3 regions of the Bacillus seohaeanensis genome follow, and region 2 is predicted to be linked to each of the others. Evidence: riboswitches for the same ligand, from Rfam matches in the RefSeq annotation. Region 2 holds a riboswitch; each other region holds the start of a gene.
What was found. Region 2 has a riboswitch for lysine ahead of ACFSUL_RS11015 (ABC transporter substrate-binding protein). Riboswitches for the same ligand answer to the same signal wherever they lie in the genome.
Positions count from the first base shown of each region.

Region 1: another riboswitch for lysine. It lies ahead of ACFSUL_RS12265 (aspartate kinase); the one in region 2 lies ahead of ACFSUL_RS11015 (ABC transporter substrate-binding protein).
Region 3: another riboswitch for lysine. It lies ahead of ACFSUL_RS05475 (Na+/H+ antiporter NhaC family protein); the one in region 2 lies ahead of ACFSUL_RS11015 (ABC transporter substrate-binding protein).

Region 1 is NZ_JBHUMF010000030.1:143,331-151,675, reverse strand. Features, by position in the region: gene ACFSUL_RS12280 (electron transfer flavoprotein subunit alpha/FixB family protein) at 1-578, shown strand, start outside; gene trxA (thioredoxin) at 988-1,302, shown strand; gene uvrC (excinuclease ABC subunit UvrC) at 1,499-3,289, shown strand; lysine riboswitch at 3,361-3,539, shown strand; gene ACFSUL_RS12265 (aspartate kinase) at 3,714-4,952, shown strand; gene ACFSUL_RS12260 (YslB family protein) at 5,034-5,477, opposite strand; gene ACFSUL_RS12255 (succinate dehydrogenase cytochrome b558 subunit) at 5,837-6,445, shown strand; gene sdhA (succinate dehydrogenase flavoprotein subunit) at 6,514-8,280, shown strand; gene sdhB (succinate dehydrogenase iron-sulfur subunit) at 8,280-8,345, shown strand, end outside.
Region 2 is NZ_JBHUMF010000028.1:30,789-39,133, forward strand. Features, by position in the region: gene ACFSUL_RS11005 (amino acid ABC transporter ATP-binding protein) at 1-683, opposite strand, end outside; gene ACFSUL_RS11010 (amino acid ABC transporter permease) at 680-1,366, opposite strand; gene ACFSUL_RS11015 (ABC transporter substrate-binding protein) at 1,505-2,281, opposite strand; lysine riboswitch at 2,363-2,540, opposite strand; gene ACFSUL_RS11020 (M20/M25/M40 family metallo-hydrolase) at 2,729-4,390, shown strand; gene ACFSUL_RS11025 (SDR family oxidoreductase) at 4,956-5,831, shown strand; gene ACFSUL_RS11030 (alpha-amylase family glycosyl hydrolase) at 6,046-7,593, opposite strand; gene ACFSUL_RS11035 (alpha-glycosidase) at 7,955-8,345, shown strand, end outside.
Region 3 is NZ_JBHUMF010000013.1:16,037-24,381, forward strand. Features, by position in the region: gene ACFSUL_RS05470 (sodium-dependent transporter) at 1-1,284, opposite strand, end outside; gene ACFSUL_RS05475 (Na+/H+ antiporter NhaC family protein) at 1,491-3,062, opposite strand; lysine riboswitch at 3,179-3,361, opposite strand; gene yunB (sporulation protein YunB) at 3,440-4,189, opposite strand; gene ACFSUL_RS05485 (HD-GYP domain-containing protein) at 4,251-5,360, opposite strand; gene ACFSUL_RS05490 (YunC family protein) at 5,601-5,903, opposite strand; gene ACFSUL_RS05495 (bifunctional metallophosphatase/5'-nucleotidase) at 5,960-7,318, opposite strand; gene ACFSUL_RS05500 (sulfite exporter TauE/SafE family protein) at 7,475-8,299, opposite strand.

The sequences.
Region 1 (8,345 bases), on a different contig from region 2:
TTTATTCAGGAAAAGCATTTGAAAAGAAAATTGTAACAGATGGCGTGGTTTTTGCTACAATCCGTCCCAACAATATAGAGGCGTTAGGAAAAGATGAGTCTCGTTCTGGAGAGGTATCTTCCGTAACAGCTGAAATTAAAGATCTTCGTACAATTATTAAAGACGTGGTACGCAAAGCGAGCGAAGGTGTCGATTTATCAGAAGCGAAAGTAATCATTGCGGGGGGACGTGGTGTTAAAAGTGAAGATGGATTCCAACCATTACAAGAGCTTGCCGATGTATTAGGTGGTGCTGTTGGAGCATCACGTGGAGCCTGTGATGCTGATTACTGTGACTATTCCTTACAAATTGGTCAAACAGGTAAAGTAGTAACTCCTGATTTATACATAGCTTGTGGTATTTCGGGAGCAATTCAGCATTTAGCTGGAATGTCAAACAGTAAAGTAATTGTTGCTATTAATAAAGATCCAGAAGCAAATATCTTTAATGTTGCAGACTATGGTATCGTAGGCGATCTTTTCGAAGTTGTACCTATGTTAACAGAAGAGTTTAAAAAGCTAAAAGTAGCATCCTCTTAATGTTAAAAGTATATGGATGACCGAGAAGTGTCTGGTTTCTCCCATTTAATTCAATATAGTACCCTAGTTATATAATGAGGTATTTTATATTGATGGGAGGGTACCGGGCACTTTTCCTTCCTCAGAAGATTTGACTGTCAGTTAATAAAGGTAGTTCCGTTTTTAGTTTTTGTCTAGCACGTGCGGCTAGCCCCTTGAGGTCATAAGCTAAGCATCCCCAAAAGGAAAAAAAGCGCCTTTTCCAGATGCTTGACTTATACTTGTGGGAGCTAATCAAGGCGCTTCCGCTTTTCATGTTGCATACATATAAACAAGATGGGTATATTACCAACGAGCAAAAAATTAGCATCGTAGTTGGAACGGTGATATACTAGCGTTACATTGAAAGATAATTAGGAGGCGAATATAAATGGCAATTACACATGCAACAGATCAAACATTTACTAATGAAACAAATTCAGGTTTAGTACTAGCAGATTTCTGGGCACCATGGTGCGGACCTTGTAAAATGATTGCTCCAGTACTTGAAGAGTTAGATAGCGAAATGGGTGACAAAGTAAAAATCGTAAAAGTTGACGTTGATGAAAATCAAGAAACGGCTAGTAAATACGGTGTTATGAGTATCCCGACGCTGATTGTCCTAAAAGACGGTGAAGAAGTAGATAAAGTTATCGGCTTCCAACCAAAAGAAGCTCTTGCGGAACTACTAACAAAACACGCATAAATTGAATTTTTTTTCGAACTGGGCCTGAAATTCAGGCCCAGTTTTTTATTTAGGGAAAAATTCCTGATCCTCTCTTGAAATAGACTTCAATTAAAGTGGGTGTTAAGCTAATATTTATATCAAGTGAATTCTTTATTAGTTGGAATCGCTGCTTGTTAATATAGTAATAAAATATTTTCATTCATATAAAAAACTAATGAAAGGAAGGAAAGGTTTGAACGGTAATATATCGAATAAATTGGCTCTGTTGCCTGGGCAACCTGGTTGCTATTTGATGAAAGACAGGCAAGGAACAATCATTTATGTAGGTAAAGCAAAGATATTAAAAAATCGTGTCCGTTCCTACTTTACAGGGTCACATGATGCTAAAACACAAAGACTTGTCAGTGAAATTGAGGATTTTGAATATATTCTAACTTCTTCCAATCTAGAAGCATTAGTCTTAGAGATGAATTTAATTAAAAAGTATGATCCGAAATATAATGTTATGTTGAAGGATGATAAAAGCTATCCGTTTATAAAGCTTACAGCAGAAAGACATCCGAGACTGATTATTACGAGAAAGGTGCAAAAGGGAAAGGGAAAATATTTTGGACCCTATCCAAATGTAAGTGCGGCCAATGAGACAAAAAAATTGCTTGACCGCCTTTATCCATTAAGAAAATGTTCTACGCTCCCTGACCGTGTATGCCTTTATTATCATATGGGACAATGTTTGGCCCCATGTGTAAAGGAAGTAAGTCAAGATACGTATAAAACGATGACAGGAGAAATTACTCGTTTTTTAAATGGTGGTTATAAAGAAATAAAAGAGCAACTGTCAGAAAAAATGAACGAAGCGGCAGAAAATCTTGAGTTTGAACGGGCAAAAGAATTTCGTGACCAAATTGCACATATCGAAGCAACAATGGAAAAACAAAAAATGACGATGACAGATTTTACGGATAGAGATATTTTTGGGTATGCGGTTGATAAAGGATGGATGTGTGTACAAGTTTTTTTTGTTCGCCAAGGGAAGCTTATTGAGAGGGACGTCTCTTTATTCCCTATTTATAACGAACCTACGGAAGAGTTTTTAACATATTTAGGGCAATTTTATTCCATGTCAAACCACTTTAAACCGAAAGAACTATTTTTACCAACGGAAATAGAGGGAGAGCTCGCCTCTAAGTTACTTGAAATTAAAGTACTTCAGCCCCAAAGAGGTCAGAAAAAAGATCTTGTTCATCTTGCGGAAAAAAATGCAAAAATGGCATTAAATGAGAAGTTCGCTCTTATAGAACGTGATGAAGAACGAACGATTAAAGCAATAGAAAAATTAGGAGAAGCAATGGGGATTTATACACCATACCGAATAGAAGCCTTTGATAATTCGAATATTCAAGGGACGGACCCGGTCTCTGCGATGATTGTATTTGTAGACGGAAAGCCTGCAAAAAAAGAATATCGAAAATATAAAATAAAAACTGTGAAGGGTCCAGATGATTATGAATCTATGAGGGAAGTAGTTCGAAGAAGGTATTCGAGGGCCCTGAAAGAGGGATTACCTCTCCCGGACTTAATTATTATTGATGGTGGAAAAGGACAAATAGAAGCAGCGCGGGATGTATTAGAAAATGAACTTGCTTTAGACATCCCATTAGCAGGGTTAGCGAAGGATGATAAACATCAAACATCTGAGCTCCTCTATGGAAATCCTCTTGAAATTATCCCATTGGGAAAACGAAGCCAAGAGTTTTATTTATTGCAAAGAATTCAAGACGAAGTTCATCGTTTTGCGATTACGTTTCATAGACAACTTAGAGGGAAAAATGCTTTTCAATCAATTTTAGATGAAGTAGAAGGAATAGGACCAAAACGAAAAAAGCAGTTATTAAAACATTTTGGTTCTGTAAAGAAAATTAAGGAAGCAACACTAGAGGAATTAATAGCTTCTGGTTTACCTGAACGTACAGCAAAAAATCTTTTCCAAAAGTTGCAAGAATGATGTTGTTGCAATGAAGCACCTGTGCTATAATAAATGAAAATTTCATAAAATTATCACTTTAAAGTTATAAAAGTGATGATAGAGGTGCGAGCTTCATAAGTATAGGCGCAGAGAGGTATGAGCTTCAATGATGTGCTTAGAAAGGGGAGGTCGCCGAAGTGGTGGTAAACTCATAATACTGTCGCTGGTTCTGCGTTTAAGAAATGCAGAATTGTCAAGATGTGAAAAATCTTGGAGAGCTATCTCACAATGCTATTAAACGTAATTTTTTCTGCGTTTGTAAAAGCAATGGGATCTCTATCTCATTGCTTTTTTTAGTATCTAGCTGATGGTGATTGAACCGTTTGCGAATACTATTCAATATTGTGACCTCTCCATTCCCCTTATAAAAGGGAATGATTCTAACGAGAAAGAGGGAGAAACCGTGAGTATTATTGTACAGAAATTTGGCGGAACATCAGTAGGCTCTGAAGAAAAAATTATCAATGTTGCTAATCGAGTTATTGAAGAAAAGCAGCGAGGAAATGATGTAGTAGTTGTTGTATCAGCAATGGGGAAAACGACGGATGGATTAGTCAAATTAGCAAGTAATATTACAAGTCATCCGAGTAAACGCGAAATGGATATGCTGCTTTCAACAGGTGAACAAGTTACCATTTCTCTTCTTGCTATGGCTCTCCAACAAAAAGGATATGATGCTGTTTCATATACTGGATGGCAAGCAGGTATCGTGACGGAAGCAGTTCACAGCAACGCCCGAATCACAGAAATTAATACGGTAAAGTTGAAAAAAAGCTTAAATGAAGGAAAGATTATTGTTGTTGCTGGGTTTCAGGGGATGACTGCCTCTGGCGAAATTACAACGCTTGGAAGAGGAGGATCTGACACTACTGCGGTTGCACTTGCGGCCTCCTTACATGCTGAGCGATGTGATATTTATACAGATGTGGATGGTGTCTATACATCAGATCCGCGTTACATTGAAAATGCTCGAAAATTAACTTCTGTTTCCTATGATGAAATGTTGGAGCTAGCTAATTTGGGTGCGGGAGTTCTTCACCCTAGAGCAGTCGAATTTGCAAAAAACTATCAACTTCCATTAGAAGTACGTTCAAGTATAGAAAAAGTGGAAGGGACTTTAATAGAGGAGGAAGCAACAATGGAACAAAATTTAATTGTTAGAGGAGTCGCATTTGAAAACGAAATTACAAGAATGACTGTATTTGGATTAAAGAATGCTATAACAGGTCTATCCTCTATTTTTACTACCTTAGCCAAGCATCATATCAATGTTGATATAATTATTCAAAGTCAGACAGAAAAGAATTGTACAAATTTGTCATTTTCTATCCACGAACACGATCTGGGGCAGGCAATTTCTGTTTTAGAGGATAATAAACAAACACTAGGCTTTACTCATATTGAACATGAGAGCGGACTTGCAAAAGTTTCTATTGTCGGTTCTGGAATGATCTCTAACCCTGGAGTTGCTGCAGAAATGTTTGAGGTACTTGCTGAACACGATATTATCGTTAAAATGGTCAGCACATCTGAAATAAAAGTTTCAGCTGTAGTAGATGAACAGAATATGAATAAAGCAGCCAAAGTACTACATACAGCTTTTGATTTGGATAGAGTAAAGGTAGAACAATACTCCTCTTGAAAAGGATAAAAAAATAGAGATGTCCAAATTTTGGCATCTCTATTTTGCATGACTAAAGGATAAAAGTGTAGGTATGTATAACTATTCTATACTATCTTTGTCATCCCAACGAACGATAATTTTTACTGTTTTTGCTCGTTTTTGAATTTCGTAAGCAGCCTCTGTAATGACTTTTTTTTGTAGCTGTAGTTGTTCAGCCAAAAAACCAGCTTCCATTTTAAATGAGACATCAGATTTTAATGAAATTCGGCGAGAGACAAGTTCACCACTTAATTCATAAATAACTTCGTGTTTTTTTTGTTCCAGCACCGTTAATATTCCCCAGCCTGCTTCATGAAAAAATGAAGAGAATTCATCTTGGGAAATTAACGGAAACTTTCGGGAGAGTTGTTTGCCTCCATAATATAAAATATCAGGTGTATTTTTACCTAAAATTTCTGGAATTAAAATATCACGGATAATTTCGTATCCGAAAATTGGAATGGTTGGTTCTTGTACCTGTTCTTTGTTATTTTCATTTTCCAAATAAATCCCCCACTTTCTTTAAAATTATTATATACGTGTTAGAAGGGAATGAACACCAATCTTTAAAAAAACGGAGTGGGATATTTTGGTGAGATAATTTTTATAGGGATTTTGAATGAGTTCTTTGCTAATTAATCTAGAATAAATACGCTTTTTTATGTTGTCGGTATATTTTAAAAATTTTTTCGATATTGTCAATTTTATGTATACGTTTTCTTGACGCTTCTTTCGCTTGGGAGTAAAATGAACTTGTCACATAATAGTTTATAATATGAAACGTGGTATCTTATTTCTATTAAATTTCTTTTATAGGGCAAAAGAAAACAGATTCATGTTTCAGGATTTAAGGGGGGTATATCATGGCTGGAAATCGTGAATTTAATTATCGTAGGCTTCATTCATTACTAGGTGTTATTCCCGTAGGTATATTTTTGATTCAACACTTAGTAGTGAACCATTTTGCTACTGGAGGAGAAGAATCTTTCAACAAAGCTGCTCATTTTATGGAAAGTTTGCCTTTCCGGTATGCTTTAGAAACTATTGTGATCTTCTTGCCAATACTGTTCCATGCAATTTACGGCTTGTACATTGCCTTTACTGCAAAGAACAATACTAGCAAATTAGGTTTTTTCCGCAACTGGATGTTCCTACTGCAGCGTGTATCAGGAGTTATCACTTTAATTTTCATTACATGGCATGTATGGGAAACTAGAGTAGCAGCTGCTTTTGGAACAGAAGTAAACTTTCAAATGATGGAGAATATTTTAGCGTCTCCTGTTATGTTTGCTTTTTATGTTGTTGGTATTATTTCTACTATCTTTCATTTCGCGAACGGATTATGGTCATTCCTAGTAAGCTGGGGAATCACTGTTTCACCTCGCTCGCAGTTAATTGCTACATACGCTACGATTATCATTTTTGTAGCATTGTCATTCGTATCAATACGAACTCTTTTAGCGTTTGTATAGGAAATGCTTATATAAGATTGATAGATTTAAATAGTAGTGGACTTTGGTTAGAAAAGGAGTGAGTCACGATGAGTAAGGGAAAAATCATCGTAGTCGGCGGAGGACTTGCCGGTTTGATGGCCACAATTAAAGCAGCAGAAGAAGGAGCGCCAGTGGATTTATTTTCCTTAGTGCCTGTAAAGCGTTCACACTCTGTTTGTGCACAAGGTGGTATTAATGGTGCTGTCAATACAAAAGGGGAAGGGGATTCTCCTTGGATACATTTTGACGATACAGTATATGGTGGAGACTTCTTAGCAAATCAACCACCAGTTAAGGCGATGTGTGATGCAGCACCTGGAATTATTAATTTGCTAGATCGTATGGGAGTTATGTTTAATCGTACCCCAGAAGGATTACTAGATTTCCGTCGTTTTGGGGGGACACAACATCACCGTACAGCGTTTGCTGGAGCTACAACTGGACAGCAATTACTTTATGCATTAGATGAACAAGTTCGTCGTCATGAAGTTGCCGGTCTTGTTAATAAGTACGAAGGATGGGAATTTTTAGGTACGGTCATTGATGATGATGGTGCTGCAAGAGGTGTTGTATGTCAGGACCTTAAAACAATGGAAATTAAATCTTTCCCTGCAGATGCAGTAATAATGGCTTCTGGAGGACCTGGAATCATTTTTGGTAAATCTACTAACTCTGTTATTAATACAGGTTCAGCAGCATCCATTGTATACCAACAAGGTGCTTATTATGCAAATGGTGAATTTATTCAAATTCATCCTACAGCGATTCCGGGTGACGATAAACTCCGTCTTATGAGTGAGTCTGCACGTGGTGAAGGTGGACGAGTTTGGACGTATAAAGATGGTAAACCATGGTACTTCCTTGAAGAGAAATATCCAGCATACGGAAATCTAGTACCACGTGATATTGCGACTCGTGAAATCTTTGACGTGTGCGTGAATCAAAAACTTGGTATTAATGGTGAAAATATGGTCTACCTAGACCTTTCCCATAAAGATCCAAAAGAGCTTGATATTAAACTTGGTGGAATTATTGAAATCTACGAAAAGTTTACGGGGGACGATCCTCGTAAAGTACCGATGAAAATTTTCCCTGCCGTTCATTATTCAATGGGTGGATTATGGGTAGATTATGATCAAATGACAAATATTCCAGGCTTATTTGCTGCAGGAGAATGTGATTATTCACAGCACGGAGGGAATCGTTTAGGTGCGAACTCTCTATTATCTGCTATTTACGGTGGTATGGTTGCTGGACCGAATGCCGTTAAATATGTTGAAGGTTTAGAAAAGAGTGTTGACTCCATTCCATCTTCTGTTTTCGATCGCTATGTAAAACAAGAAGAGGAGAAATGGAATAATATCCTGTCTATGAACGGAACTGAAAATGCGTATCTTATTCACAAAGAGCTTGGAGAATTGATGACAAAGAATGTAACAGTTGTTCGTCATAATGACAGGCTTAAAGAAACAGACGAAAAAATTCTAGAGCTAATGGAACGCTATAAGAATATCAATATTACGGATACAGCAAAATGGAGCAATCAAGGGGCTACGTTTACACGCCAGCTTCAAAATATGCTGCAACTAGCACGTGTCATCACTATTGGAGCACTTAACCGTAATGAAAGTCGGGGAGCGCATTATAAACCAGAATTTCCGAAACGTAACGATGAAGAATTCTTAAAAACAACAATGGCAAAATATAACGCTGAAACGAATTCACCAGAGTTTCATTATGAAGATGTAGATATCTCTCTAATTCCACCACGTGAACGTGATTATACTAAAAAAAGTGAAGGGGGTAAAAAGTGATGAGTGAAAAGAAAACGGTTCGTTTTATCGTTACTCGTCAAGACAGCCCTGAAACTTCTTCATAC
Region 2 (8,345 bases):
TTAGGGTTACTAAATACTTCACTAGGATGTCCTTCTTCTATTATATTTCCATCACCTAGCATAACAATTCTGCTCGCAACTTCTTTAGCAAATCCCATTTCATGCGTTACAATGACCATCGTCATCCCTTCACTAGCTAGACCTTTCATAACTTGAAGTACTTCTCCAACTAGTTCAGGATCGAGCGCAGAGGTAGGCTCGTCAAACAACATTACTTTTGGTTCCATTGCTAAAGCTCTGGCAATGGCGACACGTTGTTGTTGTCCGCCAGATAATTGATCTGGATAAAAGTTCGCTTTATCTTGTAGTCCTACTTTATTAAGAAGCTTCATTGCTTTTGCTGAAGCTTCTTCTTTCTTTTCTCCTTTTACAAAGATAGGAGCTTCAATAATATTTTCTAAAACGGTTTTATGTGGGAACAAGTTGAAATGTTGAAACACCATCCCAACCTTTTCCCTTACTTTATTGAGGTTTGCTTTACCAGCTTCAATTTGTTCAGAATCAATTATGATATCCCCACCCTGTGCTACTTCTAGAAAGTTTAAGCAGCGCAATAGTGTACTTTTCCCCGAACCACTAGCACCGATTAAAACAACAACCTCTTTTTCCTTAATTTCTAAATCAATATTCTTCAGCACTTCTAGTTCACCGAAGGACTTACTCAGGCTTTTAATTTTAATCATTGAATTTTTACCTCCTTCGGTTTACTAACGTCAAACTTTTTCTCTATACGACTAGTAATCCATGTAAATATAAGTACAATAATTAAATAATAGATTCCCACGACAAAGTAGGTCTCAAACGGCATATAATTTTCCCCTTGTACACTTAGTGCCGTATTGTATAAATCCGTCACAGAAATATACGCTACTAATGACGAATCTTTTAAGCCAATAATAAATTGGTTGGCGAGTGGTGGAATTGATCTTTTGAAAGCCTGTGGAAAAATAATTCTTCTCATCGCAAGCGAAGAAGACATCCCAAGCGATCTAGCAGCTTCCATCTGCCCCCGGTCAATTGATTGGACAGATCCTCTAAATATTTCCGCTATATACGCACCAGTATGAATCCCCAACGCTAAAGCTCCAGCAGTAAAACTGTCTAGCATCACAATATTTGCAATACCATAATAGAGAAACATGATTTGAACGATTAGCGGCGTTCCACGTATAATTGAAATATAAATATCGGCAATACCGTTTAACAATTTACTAGAAGAAATTTTAAAAGCCGCAAAAATAAGTCCAATAACGGTCGCGAAAATGAGTGAAATTGCTGTAATAGCTATCGTCATCCAAGAGGCTTTTAAGAAAGCGAGTCCATGTTCACTTAGAATTCCGATAATGTTTTCAAAAAAAGTTAGCATTTCTTAATGAACCCCCTTTGTCTAGTTATAGCGGCTAGAGTTCGAGATTATTTTAAATAAAACAGCTGAGGGTAAAGAGCCCCCTCTTCTGTTTCCCTAAAAATACTCATCATCTCTAGGCAAGCCGCTTCCACTTTTCTAGTTTTCCATAATGTTTTCGTTGAACCATTTCATACTAATTTTTTCGTATGTACCATCATCTTTCATGGATTGAATTGCTTCGTTAATTTTTTCAATAAGTTCTTTGTTACCTTCATTTACCGCCACACTTATACGGTCCTCGTTTAGCAATTCACCAATTGCCTTAATCTTTAAACCTTTTTCGTTTTTCGCATTAATACCAACAATCTTATCGGTAATAACCGCATCTAAACGACCTAACTCCAGATCTTGAAGTGCATTGACGTCTGTTGGATATCCTTTTATATTCTCGGATAGCTCCTCCGCCATCTCTTTCCAAGTGCTAGATTGAATAACACCAATTGTTTTTCCTTCTAAATCTTCTTTCGACTGGATATCTTGATTGTCTTCTGCAACGAAGATTTGAGCACCTGATAAGTAATACGGTTCACTGAAATCAACTTGCTTGTCCCGTTCCGGTGTTGCTGACATGCTACCGATAATTGCATCATATTTGTTTGCTTTTAACCCTTGAATCATTGTTTCCCATTGGTTTGTAACAGGTTTTGCTTCCAATCCAATTCTTTTCGAAATTTCTTTTCCAATTTCAGCATCAAAGCCAGTCAACTCTCCATTTTCTTTATAATTTAATGGCGGATATTGCCCACTCATTGCAAAGGAAAAAGATCCTTCTTCCACCAGTTGCATTTCACTTGATCCACTACTCTCTTCACTTCCACATGCAGATAAGATAACCAACATCGAAGCTATTACCATAATCATGATTTTTTTCATTGATGTCTCCTCCTTAAAAAATAAAAAGACACCGCCCTAATAATATGACGGTGTCCTACACACCCTCATCAAAAAGCCCTTATTAAAGATAGCTCTCCACAAAATAATTGTGGCAGTTCTGCCCCTGTTTGAGTACAGCCCCAGCATTCTGAAAAAAGTGATTTCAAAAGCTTCGGCAATTTATCCTTTCACCTATTTTCATAGACTTCACTAAATCTCCAATAGGATACTATTATAAATCGCGACCTCTACCCCATCTAAGTTCTGTAATTGATGAGGATTTTATCTATTTAATTTTGCAACAATTACGATTATATAGAATCATTTTTTAGAATGCAATAGTATTTTGAAAAAACTTTTAATTGATAAAAAACACTTGACGTCCATTTATATTTTAAGATACATTTTTCTACAATAATAATTCACTAGAGAAAAGAGGAAATATTTATGTTGCCATGTCGTGAAGAAGTATTGGCCTTTACAAAACAATTAGTTAACATCGAAAGTATTGTTAATACGGATGGCGAAAAAGTTATTGCGAACGCTTTATACACGTTACTATCTTCTTTTTCTTATTTTACAAATAATCCTACACACTTGACTATGACACAAACGACTAATGATGATCGTGAAAGATACAATGTACTAGGGTTTGTGAAAGGAGCAAAGGGAAATAGTAACCGCACCGTAATCCTTATGGGGCATATGGATACTGTTGGAATTGATGACTTTAATCAATTAAAGGATCTTGCGTGTTCTCCTGAAGAGTTAATGGAAGTATTGAAAAATGAAGATCTGCCAGCATCAGCTAGGGAACATTTGAATTCTGGGAACTGGATGTTTGGTCGCGGTGTACTGGATATGAAGAGTGGCTTAGCAAGTCATCTGTATCTATTAAAATACTATTCCGAACATCCCGAGGAATTAGAAGGAAACATTGTCTTTTTAGCAGAATGTGATGAAGAAGATGGTTCTCATGGTGTGCTTTCCGCCCTAAATATTTTTAATAGTTGGAAAGAAGAACACCATTTTGAATATATTGCCGCAATCAATGCAGATTTCGTCTCACCGCGTTACGAAGGAGATGAAAATCGCTACATTTACAAAGGAACAGTCGGAAAACTTCTACCATCATTTTTCATTACGGGTGCCGAAACCCATGTAGGCTCTGCTTTCGAAGGATTGGATCCAAACTTCATCGCAGCCGAATTAACAAAACAAATTAACTATAATCCTGAACTCTCTAACGAAGCATATGGAGAAACGACAGTACCTCCTGTCTCGCTGAAGCAGACAGATTTAAAACCGTCCTATACGGTCCAAACCGCTTTATCAGCTTACGTATATTATAACTTTTTTATCCATTCCTGGTCACCAAAAGACGTGTTAGAAAAGCTTAAAGATCAGGCTTTCATTGCCTTTGAAAATGCTCTTACTACTTTTGAAGAAAGGTATAGAACATTTACATCTATGAGTGGAGAACCTTATGTGAATTTACCTTACAAACCAAGAGTATTTACATATGAGGAAATGGAACAAATGTTGATCCATGAAAATGGAGATACGTTCGTTACACATATGAACAAATTTAAAGAAACTCTTTTACAGGATACTGAATTAGACACACGGATGTTTGCTGCAAGAGTCGTGGAAGAGGCTTGGAAATGGATGAAAGATAAAAATCCTGCAATTATTCTTTTCTACTCATCCCTTTATTCTCCAAGGATTGAATTAACAGGGAAAACAGCTAATGAGTTAGCATTAATCAACTCATTAGATCAAGCAGTAGAAACGATGCAAACAAAGTACAACTATCCGATCGTTACAAGAAACTTCTTCCCTTACATTTCCGATATGAGTTTTGTCGCATTAAGCGATGATGAGGAAGGTATTAATGCGGTTTCTCAAAATAACCCTGGTTGGGGATCGAAACATTATGTTAACTATGAAGACATTCGAAGATTAAACGTACCTGTCATTAATATTGGACCCTACGGTGTCGATGCTCATAAAAAACTTGAACGTATGGAAATGACTTATTCTCTTGAAGTGGTACCAAATCTGACAAACCATGTTATCCAAAATCTTTTAACCACTATTGAAGACTAATGTGTATAAGAAAGGCTCGAGCGAATACTGAATACCTGAAACCATAACAATAAAGTGAACTTTAGAGCTTAAGAACGCAGTAGACTTTTTATGTAAATACTTTACCATTCATACTGTCGTTTTACCTGTGAAGTATGTCGAGACCGTTAGTGTTAGCAGCACTGCGGTCTTTTTATTTGGCTATCTTCTAAAATCTTGTTGTTTTTGACAACAGTCGAGAACATAGAGTGTGTTGGGGCGGAAAGGAACAGTCCATTATTGCCCAAAAACAACACACTCTACGAAAAACTCCCCTAGCGGCTGAAGCAAAGCTGCCAACACCTATGCCAAAGTAGTGTAGAATCCATTCATTTTGGTTACCCTAAACGATTTTACGATGCTTAAAAATACTTTTTCCCTTACAAACAACCTTTTCTTTATATATACTCTCTTCCTGAACCAAAAAATCTCTTTTCGGTAGTTAATAAAAAAACATAATGGGTAAACACTATTCTAAGATGATAGAAAAAGCCTAAAAATTATATAAGTTCTCTATTTTTATTTTTCTAAAAAAGGAGTGTTCTCTTTGTCACAACAACAAAAAAAAGGTCCAAAACAAACCTTCCCACCACAACATCAAGACCATCAACCAGGGACAGTTGAGGAAATGCAGCCTCAGCCGCAGCATATTAATGAACAATACAAAGGAAGCGGTAAACTTGATGGGAAAACTGCTGTTATTTCTGGGGGAGATAGCGGTATCGGACGTTCTATTGCCTGGTATTTCGCAAGAGAAGGAGCAAACATTGCGATTATTTACTTAGAGGAGCATAAAGATGCCAATAAAACAAAAGAGTTAGTAGAAGCAGAGGGTGTCAACTGCCTTTTATTTTCTGGTGATGTTGGAAGTTTATCGTTTTGCGAAGATGTCGTAAGGCAAACAATGAATAAATTTGGGAGACTAGATATTCTAGTAAATAATGCTGCGGAACAGCATCCGCAACAAAGCTTATTAGATATCACACCGGAACAATTAGAAAAGACATTTCGAACAAATGTGTATGGGTACTTTTACTTAGCAAAGGCTGCCCTTCCTCACTTAAAAAAAGGCGCTTCGATTATTAACACAGCATCAATCACGGCATATAAAGGCAATGAAACACTTATCGATTACTCTGCTACCAAAGGAGCAATCGTCAGCTTCACTCGCTCTCTAGCAAGCAGTATTGCTGCGGACGGAATTAGAGTAAATGGTGTTGCACCTGGACCAATCTGGACACCGCTTATCCCTTCAACATTTTCAAGCGAAAAAGTGAAAAACTTCGGAAGCAATACGCCTTTAGGACGGGCTGGTCAACCGTTTGAGCTTGGCCCTTCCTATGTTTATTTAGCAAGTGATGACTCTAGTTATGTTTCAGGGCAAATGCTCCATGTTAATGGCGGAACCGTTATTAACGGATAAAGGACATTTCTCGGAATTCCAATGGTTTTATTACTACTTGCAACATCAATATCCTGCCGGTGTCCCCACTTGATTAGGGTGTTAGTATTTTCATCACTTTTAAGAAAAGATTGGGGGCAGAGGCCTTTTCCTTATAAAGAAGCATGAAATAAACTGATTATTAGCCCTAAAAATAAAGGTACGAGGTCTGAATGTGACCACGTACCTTCCACAACTAATTATCAGATTTCCGTCTATTTCTTCCCCGCTTCCATACTAAATAAATGAAAGTAAGGAAAAGGACATAAACAATTGCTAAAGCACCGATAAACGAATAATTTAAACCGGACTTTTCAGCTAATGCATATACCTCTGCTTGCTCCCGATCAAGAATTAATGTATATTTTCCGTCTTCCTCTTTTACCATATCTTCCCCGAGAAGCCCTCTAAGTTCCATATCCTTCGCTAAATCTGCTGCATCAAGTTGGATTTCCTGTGATACAGAAGAGTTGTTAATTGCGACAACCAGTGTTTCCCCCTTATACTCTCGCTTAAAAATTCCCATGCCATCACTTTCATATAGCGGTTCTATTGTTCCTCTTGTGAGTGCTGGATATGTATTACGAAGTTCGCCTAGGTTTGTAATATAGTCCATTAACTCTTCTTCCGCTCTGAAATTCATCATTCGTCGATTATCCGGGGCTTCTCCACCATCTACTGCTATTTCAGTCCCATAATAAACAATTGGAATACCTGGTGTCGTGTACATATAGGTTAGTGCTAGCTTCCACCTTGTCCCTGGATGCAATTTATTTTGCACGATAGGACGGGTAAACCGTTCCATATTATGATTGTCAATAAAAGTTCCCATTACATATGGATCTTTATAAAGATTTTCATTTTCTTGCCAAAACGCAAATAGTTTGTCCAATGATTGATCCGTCTTTTGAAAAACAGATCTCATTTCTTCTGCTTGCGGAACCTTTACAAATCCATCAATACCAAGACCGTTATATTCTGCTATTTTTGTAGGATTTTCCTGAGACACTTCTCCTAATAAGTAAAAGTTCTTTTTAACCGATTTCACCTCTTGGGAAAACTCCTTCCAAAAGTCTTGGGGAACATGCTGAACATCGTCCAATTGATAACCATCTATATCCGTTTCCTTGATCCACCACTTTGCTGCGTCAGTTAGGTAGGCACGCACCTCAGGATTTTCCGTGTTTAAGTCAGGTAAATTATCTAGCCATGCATTGTGCAGGCTTTCCTCATTCTCGAAGTTCATTTCTTGTTTTTCGTGAAACCAATCCGCTTTTTCTGGATTGTTTACCCACGGATGTTCTGTTCCTACATGATTAACAACGAAATCTAAGATAACTTTTATATCTCGTTTATGTGCTTCTTTTACAAGCTTTTTAAAGGTTTCCATCGAGCCAAAATGTTCTTCCGGTTTATAAAAATCATTTATCCAATACCCGTGGTATCCAAGTTCTTGATTATCAAAAATAGGGGTTAACGAAATACTTGTGAATCCCATGTCTTTAATATAATCCAATTTGTCAATAATACCTTGGAAGTCTCCACCCTGATATGCTTTAGTATCTTTTGTATTTACCTCAAAGTCGTTGCTACTGTCACCGTTATTGAATCGGTCTACCATTAAAAAATAAATCGTTTCATCTTGCCACTTGCGTTCTTCTTTTTCAACTGCACCTGCACTTTGCGGGATAGCGTAAAAAAGAAGAAACGGGACTAAAATGAGAGATAATACTCTTCTTTTCATCTCCGCTCCTCCATATCTAAGTAAAAGCAGCAGATACCATGTTTGGTGCAACACTAAACTGCTTCTACTTTCATTAAATTATTGTTCACGCCTATAAGATTATCCTTTTGTACCCCTGGCCGTCAAACCATAAAACAAAGTATTTTTGGAAAACCTAAGATAACAGCGCAATTGACATAAATATTAATATAGATTGTGCAAAAACAGTTGTATATTTTGGCAGCGAATTGTTTGATACCATATCATATTAACAACCGAAATATGTTTTCGTTACACTACGGTCGCAGGTATTTTACGAACATATAGTGAAACCTTTTTAGTGGCAAACCTGCCTCTTATTTCCATACAAGGAGGAGTATCTATGTTATTAGAAGCGGTCTACCATAGACCAAAAGAAAATTATGCATACGCTCGTACAGCTAAAGAGCTACATATACGTATAAGAACGAAGAAAAATGATGTTGAACAAGTTACTCTACTACACGGTGATCCTTATAAATGGCAAGGTGGGAAATGGGTACATACAAGCACAAGCATGATTTTAACTGGATCTGATCAATTATTTGACTACTGGTTCACTCCAATTGAGCCAACATTCAGAAGGCTACGATACGGATTTGTTTTAAAATCAGGAAATGAGGAAATTTTTTATGGAGACAGAGGGTTTCATTCATCCCCTTCGTCCGACATAGGAGATTATTTTTGTTTTCCTTTTTTAAATAAAATCGATATACCCTCTACTCCTAAATGGG
Region 3 (8,345 bases), on a different contig from region 2:
CCAGCTACCAAGCTGAATGTCAGAGATCCCATTGGCGTGCGTTTGAAAATCATTAAGTTTACGCAAGATCCAAGCCATTAAGATAACTTCCACTAAACCGATAAATGCAACACCGAACTGGTTAATAAAATAATCTGCTGCATCTAAGAAGAATAGACCGCCTCTTGTCGCAAATATTAAGGAAATTAAAGCGGCAGCCCCACCACCAATTGCAACGGCTTTGTTTCTAGAAATACCAAATTTCTCAGAGAAGCCTGCAACATATGTTTCCGTAATAGATATAAGAGATGATAAACCTGCTAGAACGAGTGATGCGAAGAAAAGGAATCCAAAAAGTCCATTAAGAGCAGGAAATTCATTAATGATTTGCGGGAAAACAACGAATGCCAGCCCAACTCCGCCACTTACAACCTCTTGAACAGATACACCAGCTTGATTTGCCATAAATCCTAAAGCGGCAAATACTCCTATACCAGCTAATAACTCAAACCCTGAATTAGCAAATCCAGTAATAAATGCATTATTTGTTATATCCGATTTCTTTCCTAAATAACTTGAATAAGTAATCATGATCGCAAACGCGATGGATAAACTAAAGAAAATCTGTCCATACGCCGCTACCCAAACGTCAGGTTGCATAATAGCGTCAAAATTTGGTTTGAAGAAGGCGTCTAATCCTTCCATAGCTCCAGGCAATGTTAAAGCTCGAACAACGATTATTAAAAATATTATTACAAGTGCAGGAATAAAAATTCTGTTCGCAACTTCAATACCTTTTTTAACTCCTTTAAATAAAACCCCTAAAGTAATAGCCCAAACTAAAATTAATGGAATTAACACCCCCGGTACTAATCCACCAAATTGACCCGGTGCCTCAGCTAACTTTAAATGCTCTCCGAATAAAAATCCTTCTGTGTCGTCTCCCCAACTAAGATTGAAGGAAAATACACTATAGGACATCGCCCATGCAATAATAACTGCATAATAAGTGGATATTACAAAGGAAACAAAGACTTGCCACCAACCTACCCACTCAAATTTTCTATTTATCCTAGAGTAAGAAAGTGGTGCGGATCCACGATACTTTTGACCTATTGTAAATTCAAGTACTAATAGTGGAATACCAGCTGTTAAAAGAGCAAATAGGTACGGAATAAAAAATGCGCCTCCACCATTTTCATACGCTACGGACGGAAAACGCCAAATGTTTCCTAAACCGACAGCTGACCCAACTGCAGCTAAAATAAATCCGGCCCTAGTCCCCCATTGAGCACGATTCTCCATGATAGTCCCTCCCAAAGGTTCCAAAAGATATTGGAAATTTTTATATTTTCAGATTATTTATAATCTATCAATAGTATAGCTAGTTCTAATGTAATTGTCAAAGACATTTTTAACTAAAATAGTTGGATAACTATGGACCTGTATAGTTCTAAATAAGCATACGAAAAAAGCTTATCCAAAGTAGTAATTTGGATAAGCCTTTTCTATTAAGATTCTTGCTCTATAGCCGTTTCAGTTTTCTTCTTTTTAACAACAAATGGTAGTAGAATAACAATTGCAAGTGTAATAGGGAATGCTAGTATCGTACTACCAGTGAAACCTAAAATAATAAAACCTACAGAAGCAATAACAGCACCAGCTATTGCATAAGGTAATTGCGTAATAACATGGTCCATGTGGTTACTTCCTGCTCCCGTAGAAGACATGATTGTTGTATCCGAAATTGGTGAACAGTGATCACCAAATACTGATCCTGCTAAAACAGCTGCCATCGAAGGTAACAAAATTGTAACATCGGTTGCTACTGCAATCTCTCCTGCAATCGGAAGTAAAATACCGAAAGAACCCCATGAAGTACCTGTAGAGAATGCCATAACTCCAGCAACAAGGAAAAGGATAACTGGCAAGAAACCAGTAGATAAATTTGCCTGTTCCACTAATCCTGCCAAGTACGTTCCTGTTTGCAATTGATCGATTAATGTAACAATCGTCCAGGCAAATAGCAAGATATATATAGCAGGAAGCATTGATTTTGCCCCTTCCATAATTCCTATAGGAAATGCGCTCCCTACTATACCTTTTTTAAAATACTGATTAATAAAGACAATAATTGATATAGCTAATCCAAACAATCCACCATAAAGAAGTGACGCAGTAACATCCGTATTTTCAAATATTGGTAAAATATCAAAATTACCTACCGCTTTATACCCAGTCCATATCATTGCTCCAACTGTACCAATCACAAGCCCAAGTATTGGGAGCAATAAACCAGCAATCGAGCCTTTATCACTGACAGGGAGGTCATTTTTTAATTCTCCCGGGATTTCCTTATTAGGGTCATACAGACTTCCAGTTTCTACAGCACGTGTTTCATGAAACTTCATTTGACCAAAATCTAATCCTCTAGTAGCAACAATAAGTACTAAAGCAATTGCCACCCATACATAGAGGTTCATCGGGATCATTTGAATAAATGCAGAAAACGCGGAGTACTCCGTAATATTATGTGTTGCTAAGATTGTTCCAATTAGACCTATAATGTATGCTCCCCAACTCGAAATTGGTGAGACGACACAAATCGGTGCAGACGTCGAATCAATAATGTAAGCAAGCTTAGCTCTTGAAATTTTGTGACGGTCCGTAATTGGTCTTGAAACTTGTCCAACTGCCAAAGCATTAAAATAGTCATCAATAAAAATTATGATACCTAAAACAGCAGCTAAAATTTGAGCACCAGCTCTCGTTTTCACACGGGACATTGCCCATTCTCCAAATGCACGACTGCCTCCAGAAATATTTACAAACGCTGTAATGACACCAAGAATCAATAAGAATAAAATGATATACACATTCCAGGTGTTTAGTGTGCCTTCACTGACAAAGATGCCTTTAAATGCATCCCACATAAAGGTAAATGTTTTTGTAATTGAGAATTCAGCTAAAAGGAAGGCTGATGCGACAATCCCTACTCCTAAAGAAAGTAGTACCCGCCGCGTAAGTATAACCATAATAATGGCTAGAAGGGGTGGTATTAAAGAATAGATTGTGTTTTCCATAGTTTCCTCCTCATTGATAGGGGGGACACTAAGTAGCATGACAGAAGACAAAATAAAAAAGGCAATGATAGAGAACTCTATCATTACCTTGTTAGTAATGAGATCATTGCTCCATCACGATCTGTAGCTCCCCATTATGAAAATTCTTCATAATGACAGTGTTACCCTTATTTAAGGTAACCCCAGCGAATAAATCTATGACTAAAATTTATCCACTTCGGCAAGATTCCCTTTCATCTGTGATCCTTGTTGTCATCCTCACACAGAATACTCTTGAATAATGCACCTCTACCCCATCGGATTGATGATGTGGTGTTATATTTAATTTCCTTTAATAATATACCAGATTCCTTCAATCCTGACAATGTTATTTTTTCTCAATTTGTTGGAACTTCAATAGATGGCGAAGTCTCTCCACCATTATTAAAAAATTCCGGTACATCTCCTTTAATATTCCCTTTCGCAATTAGTACATCCTGCTTTACTGTTGTTTCTTTCGTTGCAAATGGAATAATAGTCTGAACTTTCACCTCTAACTGAACATAGATATTAACCATTGCATTATTAATTCCCCAAGGTACTGTTTCATCTTTTAAATTCGCAGAAACATTTCCTACAACATGAAAACGTATAGGGACTTGTGGTCCTAAATTAGCTAATAACACATTATCGGTAGCCTGCCCAAGAGGTACTGTATATACAATTCCCTCGTCCCCTTTTGTTCCTTCCTGATCAATTTCAACATCTGTTAAAAATTCTAACTCCTTTATGTTCCCATCTTCAGCTTCATTTAGATTAACCTGAGCAGCATTATGTATTTCAGACATAACTCTGCTTATAATCTCTGCATTGTATTGATAATTGCCTGCATCGTCGGTGTATATTATTTCATTCACATCCATTACATTGGCAATTCTTTTGTTAACAGCATTGGTAAGGACTAAGTTTGCTATTTCCCTTGATTTTGATTCAGCATATGCTATTAATGTTGGAGTTATCCCTCTATTGACCATCCATAGTCCACCTGCTGTTGATAAGGTAAAAAAAATAAACGTAATGATAAACACATACTGTAATGGTAATGGCCCGCGCCCACGCGGGGGTTTATATGTTTTGAACTTAGGCAAAAAAATCCCCCCTTACAAGCTATTGTTATGCACAGTAAGGAGGGTTTAGCAGAACAAATTATTAACTTTTTAACATACCATTCTCATAATCAGGATCAAATCCAACAACCATTTTATCCAAATGGTTTTTCAAATCTAATTCATAAGGTTCATTTAGCTCTTCCCCATCTTCATAGAATACCCGTAAGACAGGGCGCTCCGTTACGCTTTTATTTTGCTTCAACACTAGTCCTTTTCTCCCGTCATTCAAATCGACTACCATTCCAGTAGGATAGATAGCGATGGAGCGACGAAAGGCTTCCACTACGTCTTTATCAAATAATGTATCTGCTCCGGCAAATAATATCTCTAATGCTTGATGCGGAAGCATTGCCTTCTTGTAAATTCTATTTGTTGTCATTGCATCAAATACATCCGCTACTGCAATTATCTTTGCGTATGGATGTATTTCATTTCCTTTAATCCCCCGCGGATATCCAGAACCGTCTAATCGTTCATGATGCTGATAAGCGCAATGTGCAACTAAGAGTGAAACTGTTTGTAATTGTCTTAATATATTAAACCCATATTCAGAGTGCTTTTGAATCTCAACAAATTCATTTGCAGTCAATTTACCAGGCTTTAATAATATTTCTTCCGGAACGAGCATTTTCCCGATATCATGTAAAATAGCCCCAAGCCCTAATTGTTCTAATTGCTTCTGGGTTAATTTTAGTTCAACCCCCATTGACAACGTATAAAGGGTAACATTGAACGAGTGATGAAAAATGTATGAATCATATGCATAAACATCCGTCAATACTGTCAATATATCCGAATTTGTTTTAACTTCAGTTAGGATTGTATTAATAATTGATTTAAATTGTTTTGTACTTTTTTCAAGAGCCATTATATTTGTAGAAAGATTCTTTTTGCTTATCTGCGTAAACGTCTCTTCAATTCTCTGAACCGCCTCTTGCTTAACCGCACTAGAAAAAGAGTTTTCTAACTCAATCCCATTAGATAACGAATCTTTTATATATACGTATTGGATTTCAAGTTCCTTCAGTCTTGTAATCATTCTTTCTGTTATAGACACATTTTCGTGAATTAATGCTTGTCCCTTTAAATTATATACAGTTGTCGCGAGTACCATTTCTGGTTTTAACGTTTTAGTTGAGATAAGTCTCATAAAACTCTCCTATGTAATTTCTTCATTTTTCGACAAAATTTACTAATAAATTTATTATAAAGGATAAACATCATCTTTCAAGCTAAAATTCAGCCATTATTAATCGTAAAATAAAAAAAGACTGCCTCACAAGCACCTAAGCCCTTCCTTTCAACTAATATATAGTTAATTAAGGAGGACCTAGGACTTTGCTTTAAGCCAGTCTTCATTACACCCTACCATTTTGCACGGTATGAGTTATCATACCATCTTCAATAGTGCATCTCTTCCTATCATACCTTTTGTAATCCCAATATTTTGTGCTTCTATCGTGATTGATTCTAATGGAGCATCTAGCAATTGATCTATCGTTTTCACTCCAACTGCTCTACCAGCAATAATTTTACGATCTTGAAGTTTTTCATTCAGCAAGCCAACATCTAAAGCACCACACATAATGTAACCTTTTTCACTTGTTACAACTAGAAGATTCGTTTTTGGAAGCTGAACAGAGACTGCCAAAAAAGTATGACCTCCGATTTCGACCGGAGAAAGATTCATCATGGTTGATTCTCTCCTTTCTTCATATTTTATGAAAAAAGAGCATCAAGGGTGAGGCTTTATCGCTTTAATTTCCATTCCAAAATATCTCGCATAAATTCAGGCATAAAATACTTTTTTGATGCGCGATGAAGTTCTGGAAAAAAGTGTCCAAATGTAAACATATCTGTCGTTGCAAGTTTATACTTTCCTTGAGGGTCAATAATATTTCCTTGGACGCGAAGTGTTTGCCCATTACTTCCTATAGTAATGCCACTATAGATGAAATTCCCCATTACTTTTCCTCTAAAGCCTAGTCCTTTTATTTGAAGATGAGGCCACTTCTCATCAAATGTTTGTTTAATAACCTCTTTCAGTTCCGCTCCCGTTAACTCTATTAAACACGGGTTTATAGGATGAGGTAATATTTTGTGTAAATCATACTTTGTTACCTCTCCACGACTCAAGCCATTCAGCAGTAGACCCGCATTTAAAAAAGCACAGTCTGCATCACACCATTCTAATAATCCATCAGTAAGTAATTGTGGCAGAGGGGACAACTGAAACCAATCCGCTTTTAATTCAGTATCCAAAAAGGCAACAGGTTGATCCAGCAGTTTCTTTCCTTCCACAAACCAATTTTCTATCTCCCTCTCCTCTAATGGGCTCTTAGGAAGTTCCTGATGCTCGTAAAGTTGAGCTTGTCTTGATAACAATTTTTTCGAAACTGTATCAACTTCTAGTATTATGTGACCGACAAATTGGCCGTACTTTCCTGCAGCACCTAATAGGGAATTATTAACCTCTTTCCCTTCACGAAGAATATGGTGTGTGTGTGCACCCAAAATGATATCTACTTCCGGAAACTGTTCTGCAATCCATTCATCATCTTTAATTCCAAGATGTGAAAGCAGAATTACATAGTCTGCCATTGGTTTTACTTTGTTAATAAGATACCCCAACTCATCCATCGGAGCTGTAACCTTCCATCCTAATGGTTCATAGAAGTTTCCAAAGTTTGCTGTTAGCCCAATTACACCTATTTTCATCCCACTTTTTGTAGTATAAATTTTATACGTATCCACCCAGGATGGAATGTCCTTTTCCATTGTGTAAAGGTTTCCTATTATCACATCAAACTCCGCTTTATCATATAAAGAATCTAAGTCATCATGATCGAGAGTAATGCCCTCATTGTTTCCAATAGTGACAGCATTGTACCCGACCTCGTTCATTAATGCTATATTTCCTTTTCCTAAGGTTCCCTCTGTAAAAGGGTGCCAACGGTCAACATGATCTCCTAAATCAAACAGAAATACGTTGTCCTTCTCTTCTTCATGCCATTTTTTTCTTTTCTTTAAAAAGTCTCGTATCCGAGGCCAATGCTCTAAATGACTATGAAGATCATTTGTATGATAAATATGTATCATTTCTTTCATTTTTTCTCCTCCTCTCCAAGAAAAGTTGACCCGTTCCAGTTCCAGCAGCTAGCCCGCTATGGAAAAGATAATTCCCCCTCTAAAGGTAAAAAATGCCTTCCCGCGGGAAATCCCTATTTTCTTCGCGAGCTGACCAAGTTGCTTCCACTTTTCTTATTACCCAACAATCCCTTGATAGATTAAGCGGATACCCATAATAATCAAAATAATCCTTAGTATATTTACAAGTGTTTTGGATTCTAATTTTGTATTTAAAAAGGAACCTATCCTTGCGCCACTCCACGCTCCGGGAATAAGGACTAAAGCATATAGCCATTTAACATTCCCTAAATATATATGCGTCCCCGAGCTGACGAGCGCGGAAAGAAAAACCATAAACATTGATGTAGCAACAGCAACATGAGGTGGAAAAAGAAAAATAAGAATCATTGCTGGCACCATTAACGAGCCCCCGCCTATCCCAAATAGTCCAGAAGCAAAACCAACGGCAAAAGCAATTGCTGTGCCGACTATCGGTGGGAAACTATAAGTAAATGTTTCCCCGTTTGGGTCTGTAAAAGAACGCTCATAGGATGCATTACGAAATAAATTAACCGGCTTTAGTTTATCGCGTATCATCAAAATAATTGCTGTGACAATCATAAAAAAACCAAAATAAAGATTAAAATCTTCCATATTTAAATCCTTATTAAACCATGCTCCAACAATAGAACCAGGACCACTTCCCGCAAAAAAGATTAATCCACTTTTATAATCTACTCTCTTATATTTTAAATAAGCAAGCGTAGAAGAAAGCCCTGTAAATATCATAATAAATAAAGAAGTCCCTACAGCCGTTTGAGGATTAATTCCTTCTAGCCATGAGGTTGATGTTCCAAAGTAAAGTAGTGCAGGTACAACGATGACTCCCCCACCGAGCCCAACTAAAGAACCTATTGCGCCTGCAAATAATCCTATAGAAAGGAGTATTATCCATACCATCAAAATTCCAACTCCCAGTTCTATCTAGTTGTATTAACAAATAGCT